Regions from separate parts of the Glaciecola sp. MF2-115 genome, predicted to be linked through region 1. Evidence: predicted binding sites of a transcription regulator. Region 1 holds the regulator's gene; the other holds the start of a gene.
What was found. The regulator FliA, encoded in region 1, starts transcription of late flagellar genes. The targets are predictions, from matches to a motif close to CTAAAGNTNNNNNNNNNNNNGCCGATA.
Positions count from the first base shown of each region.

Region 2: the regulator FliA is predicted to act here: its motif matches at 1,169-1,195, upstream of ACKLNX_RS10965 (DUF5610 domain-containing protein).

Region 1 is NZ_JBLBVM010000055.1:83,170-86,281, reverse strand. It holds gene ACKLNX_RS13570 (chemotaxis protein CheW) at 1-371, opposite strand, end outside; gene ACKLNX_RS13565 (protein phosphatase CheZ) at 384-1,142, opposite strand; gene cheY (chemotaxis response regulator CheY) at 1,173-1,556, opposite strand; gene ACKLNX_RS13555 (RNA polymerase sigma factor FliA) at 1,608-2,336, opposite strand; gene ACKLNX_RS13550 (MinD/ParA family protein) at 2,348-3,112, opposite strand, start outside.
Region 2 is NZ_JBLBVM010000052.1:169,632-172,743, forward strand. It holds gene fabR (HTH-type transcriptional repressor FabR) at 1-6, shown strand, start outside; gene trmA (tRNA (uridine(54)-C5)-methyltransferase TrmA) at 10-1,101, opposite strand; gene ACKLNX_RS10965 (DUF5610 domain-containing protein) at 1,225-2,460, shown strand; gene ACKLNX_RS10970 (RNA recognition motif domain-containing protein) at 2,495-3,007, opposite strand.

The DNA.
Region 1 (3,112 bases):
TGCAATACGGCGATGAGTTCTTCGGGTGCAGCCTCTAAAGGCTCTCTATTCTTTACGTGTTCGAACATTTCAACAACAACATCTGTTGCTTGTAAAATGACGTCCATTAATTCAGGTGTGAGCGTACGCTTGCCGTTACGCATGATGTCAAAAACGTTTTCTGCACCATGACAGATATCAACGAGTTCTGTTAATGCTAAAAATCCAGCACCACCCTTGACTGTATGATAACCACGGAAAATTGCATTGAGTAATTCTCCGTCTTCTGGATTATTCTCAAGATCAACAAGTTGTTCCTGGAGCTGCTCAAGTATTTCTCCGGCTTCCACCAGAAAATCTTGCATTATTTCCTCGTCAACTTCAAACGACATTCGTCGGCTCCCCTAAAACCCTAAACTTGACAGTAAATCGTCAACGTCGTCTTGTCCACTTACTACGTCGTCGCGAGTTTCTGCATCGATAATCGGCCCTTCGGCTTTTATTGTATCGGTCTTTTTCTTAGAAGGTTGAGAATTATCTTTAAAATCTTCTTTCCTATCGACATCAGCAAACGCTGTCAGCATAGCGACTAAATTATCTTCAACATCTTTCACTATTTCGATAACACGGCGCAGTACTTGTCCAGTGAGGTCTTGATAACCTTGGGCCAGTAGTATTTCAGATAACATAGAACTGAGAGTTGAGGTGTCTCGCGTAGCATCAATTAGGAATTGATCGAGCTCATTACATAGCTGTTTGAATTCACCTAGCTCCATTTGGCGACTCATCAATTTCTGCCATTCAGGCATAATATCAAGTAAGCGCTTGTTTAAGCCTTCGGTAAGAGGCATGCTTTTCTCAACAGCATCCATCGTTATGTTGGCTGCTTTTTCAGTTTCATCGATCACGTAATTTAGTCTAGTTTGCGCATCTGGAATTTCATCTTGCGTCAACGTAGAAATGCGATCATCAGCCTCAAACACGCTCAAGGAATCATGTAACTGGCGGGTCAAGATACCTACTTCAGTAAACAGTTCTCCTGCTTCTCGCATAGTGATGGTGTCAACCAGTGCGTTAGCTTGCTTGCGATCACCATTTTCAAGATATGCAACTAATTGCTTCGCTTCTTCTAACGAAACTAAGTCTCTGTCGGTCGTTGTCATTCAACGTTACCCCATTAAGAAATATCGCTGTTAACCAAGACGCTGAAAAATCTTTTCTAACTTCTCTTTCAATGTAGCCGCAGTAAAAGGTTTGACTACGTAACCATTTACACCAGCTTGCGCAGCAGCAACGATTTGCTCTTTTTTCGCTTCCGCGGTAACCATTAGAACAGGTAAATGTTTTAAGTTTTCGTCAGCTCGAATAGCGCGAAGCAAGTCAATACCTTGCATCCCAGGCATATTCCAATCTGTTACCACAAAATCAAAATCACCTTGAACAAGCATCGGCAACGCAGTATTACCATCATCCGCTTCTTGAATGCTTGTAAAGCCAAGGTCTTTTAACAAATTCTTAATGATACGCCGCATTGTTGAAAAATCATCAACAACTAGGATTTTCATATTCTTATCCAAAACTGCCTCCGCTGAGGTACAAATTAACTATAAAAATAAAACGCAGCCAACTTAGTCGACGGTTCGCCATGACTGCATTTTCGACTTTAACTTTAACATCGCTTGACTGTGAATTTGACTCACTCGTGATTCGCTGACTTCAAGGACTTCACCAATCTCACGTAAATTTAATTCTTCGTCATAGTACAATGAGAGGACGATTGCTTCTCGCTCTGGTAATGTTGTTATCGCTTGAGCCAGCGCTTTCTGAAATGATCCTTGCACCATATTTTCAAAAGGACTGTCTTCGCCTTTCGTGGCGTCCGTGGTGAGAACGTCTTCGCTAACGCCGAGATCTTCAATCCCAACTAACTTGCCAGCGTTAACTTCTCGCAACATTTGATGATATTCTTGCACCGGAACTTGTAACCTTTCCGCGACGTCAATGTCTCGAGCATCACGACCTGTGGCTTTTTCCACTTGAGATATCGCTTCCGTTATCGCTCTACTGTTCTTGTGCACTGAACGAGGAGTCCAATCACCTTTGCGAATTTCATCTAGCATAGAACCGCGTATACGGATTCCTGCAAATGTTTCAAAACTCGCACCTTTAGAACCATCAAAGTTTCTTGCTGCTTCGAGCAAGCCAATCATCCCTGCTTGAATCAAGTCATCCACAAGGACGCTCGCTGGCAACCTTGCCATAAGATGATGAGCAATTCTTTTCACCAAGGGCGCGTGTCGCTCCACCAATTGGTTTTTATCAATTTGTTGTTGATAGACTGCCACTTTGTTACTCACTGATTAATTACCTACTCGTTTCTCGACACTAACTGCTCAATGAAAAACTCCAAATGCCCACCAGGTTGTTCTGGTATTGGCCACATCATGGATTTTTCAGCTAGGCTAGCAATCGCCACCGCTGCAGGCGATGACGGATATGCATCAACGATAGCAGCTTGTTTGCGTACAGATTTACGAATATTTTCGTCGAATGGAATAACTCCAACCAACTCTAATGCAACATCCAAAAATCGCCCTGTCACTTTGGAAAGCTTGCTAAAAAGCTCTTTACCTTCCTTATCACTTCGCACCATATTGGCAACGACTTTAAACTTGAAAACACCGTGCTCACGGTTAAGAATTTTAATCAGTGCATACGCATCCGTCAAAGATGTGGGTTCGTCACAGACAACAACAACGACGTCTTGTGCGGCCCTTGAAAAACTCATTACCATGTCGGAAATGCCCGCAGCAGTATCAACAATGAGTACATCTATCTCTGTGCGTAATTCGCTAAAAGCTCTAATTAAGCCTGCATGTTCAGTAGAACCCAGCTCAGCCATTGATTGCGAGCCTGATGTTGCCGGCGCAATTTTTACACCGTGAGGACCCGTTACCAGAATATCGTCTAAGGTGCATTCGCCTTTCAAAACATGGGATAAATTTTTATCTACACGCAAACCAAGTAACACATCGACGTTGGCTAGACCTAAGTCGGCGTCGAGCACCATCACACGTTTACCTTTTTTAGCCAATGAAATGGCTAGATTCAAAGACACGTTGGTTTTACCCAC
Region 2 (3,112 bases), on a different contig from region 1:
CGCTAAAGCTTAACGTTTCACTAAATACACACCACTTTCGATATGTTCCGTAAAGGGAAACTGATCAAACAAAGCTGCGCGCCTAACATCATGAGTTTTATGTAACTTTTCCAAATTTTCGGCAAGCGTTTCAGGATTACATGAAATATAGACAATGTTTTCGAACTGCTGAATCAACTCAATCGTTTTATCATCGATGCCCGCGCGAGGTGGATCGACAAGTACCGTTGAAAAGTCGTACTGGCCTAAATCGACATCTCTTAGGCGATGAAATTCACGAACGCCAGTCATAGCTTCAGTAAATTCCTCGCTTGAAAGTCGAACAATCGTGAGATTTTCAACATTGTTCATTTCAATGTTAAATTGCGCAGCGCTCACCGATGATTTAGATATCTCAGTTGCCAGCACATTTCTAAAGCAACTGGCCAAAGGCACTGAAAAGTTACCCGAGCCACAATATAGCTCAAGTAAATCTCTCTCTGTTTCACTGGCTTGGGCCATAGACCATTCGATCATGTGGCAGTTAACTCGTGCATTTGGTTGCGTGAAACTATTTTCTATTTGTTTAAATTTGTATCTTTCGCCTTTGATGCTCAGTTCTTCAATAACATAATCGTTTTCCAATACCACTTTCTGTTTTTTTGAACGGCCAATAAAGCTAATTTTCAAATCTTTCGGTAGTGAATCTTTTAAGCGCTTAATTTCAGCTTCCCATGTTTCATCTAATGGTTTGTGATAAACCAGCGTGATCAACAGTTCATCAGTTAAGGTGCTCAAATAATCAACTTGGAATAGTTTGCGACGCAATATCTCATTGCCTTTGAAAGCCTCATTCATCAAATTCATACCGACATTGATTATTTCGCTTGCAGCTTCCAATTGATCGACGCGATATTGCTCTTTATTCACCTTGTCGAACATGATGTGGTAAGTATCTAAGCCGTCATGCCAAATCCGAAACTCTGCTCTCATCCTAAAATGGTGTGGTTGAGACGCATAAATATCAATATCTGAATCATAAAAAGAAGAGAGTAAGTTTTTGACTCTATTCGTTTTTTCATCAAGTTGTAGTTGATATTTTTCGGAGATATTTTCTGACATGAATAACCTAAATGTTGATTGTAGAGAGTGAATTGTAAAGTTTTTTAAAAATTTACCAAGTTAAAGCTAAAGGTTTTATTTTCACGTGCCGATAAGGGTGTTGAGGATAGAGAGGTATTTGCAATGAATTTAGGTGAAATTAAGACAGTTCCAACAGAGCAGCCAAAAGTGGTTCGCCCTGATGTCGCACTCAACAAACAACTGCAACAAGACGGATTGAAGCAAGCTAAAGAGCTTCAACAGTCTTTTGCAAATGCAAATCAAGATATTTCGGACAATCGAAAGGTGGCTGCACGCGTTCTAGGTGTGTCTATTAGCCAGACTTTAACGATTGAAGGGCGAACGTCCGATGTCACTTCAAAAACTGAAGATGATGAGATGAAGGTCAAAAAGCCTCTCTTTGATTTTGAAGAGGTGGCTCGCAATGTTCTCAACTTCGTGGGCAGCGTTATCAAGAAGGCCGCTTCAGATGGTGCGCCTGATGACAAACTGAATTCTTTATTCGAACAAGCTAGATATGGTGTATCAAAAGGTATCGAACTTGCTGAAGAAGAGCTTGGTGCAAACGCGACTGAAGAAGTCAAAGAAGGTATAGCAAATAGCAAAGCGTCTATCTTCGATGGTATTCAAAGGCTCGAAAACAAAATTTTCGATAAGAGCGAGAAGAGCGGTGAGCTTAGTGGAGAATCATTGTCACTTCAAAAAGCAGAGCTAAGTGAGTTTTCTGTTCGCACTAGAGACGGAGATGAGGTTCAAATTCGTTTTGGTCTCAGAGAAAATACAAGTAGAGAAAGTTTTAGTTCTGAAAATGGTGACTCACAAACGAGCTTGATTTATCAGCAAACGACCAATTTTTCACTTCAGGTGAAAGGTGATCTGGATGAAGATGAGCTGAAAGCCATTGGTGATTTGGTCGCGCAAGCAGATGATGTAGCAAATACTTTCTACCGCGGTGATATTGAACAGGCATATAATCAAGCCTTGGAAATTGGCTATGACAATACTGAGTTAGCGAGCTTTGCTTTACAGCTTACCAAAGTAGAGAGCTCACAGAAAATACAAAAGTACGGTGAAGTTCAACAATACTCTGAGAAACCGAGTGCTGACCTGAAGTCTCCGAAAGCTGTTGCGCAATACTTGAATAAAGTCTTAGATGGACTGAATCAGGCAACGGAGCAATTAGGCTCGGCAGAAGACTTTAAATCAGTCATTAATAGTTTAGTGAATGAGTTGAAGGATGTTCAGGTGCCGGACATCTTAAGTGCAATCAATAGATTTCATACCTTCAATGCCAAACTCTTGGAAGGCTTAAATATTGAAGAACAAACTGAAGCTCGAAATGAAAAGCCCGCTGAATAGCGGGCTTTTTAGTTGTTTCAAAAAGTATTAAAAACTAAGCCACTTTATCCTTAGCGGGTCTTACTTTTATTGTTCTTTCTTGGAACTCTGAATCATTTAGCTTTTCTATCATTGAATCAGCTTCATGTGCAGCGACCTCAACAAACCCGAAACCTTTACGTTTACCAGTTCGTTTATCTTTCATTAATCTTACCGATCTAACATAGCCAAAGCTTTCAAAATGTTCTTTTACTATTTGTTCGTTAGCACGATAAGGCAGATTACCTACGTATAAAGTGGAAACGTCTTCATCAGAAACGTCATCACTTGATACAGATGAACTGCTTGCTTCGTATGATGCAGATGAAGAGACATTAGTAGAAGCTTTAGTTTTAGTCATACTGCTTAATATAAATATTAGAACAGCATTAAGAATAACCCCAACTGAAAACATCGACTTTTCAATACTTGTTGATCCCTCACCAAGTAATTGACCTGCGATAAAAAAGCCAATCACAGCCAACATGATTGAAGCCACGAATAAAAGTGGCGCTTTAACGGATACCATAACCTTTCCTTCTCTTATTTTTGTTAATGTTATGTAAAAGGCACCTACAATATGACGCTTTTATAAAATTTTTGCCAGTAATCTATTCATTGAAAGGTGTTTTTA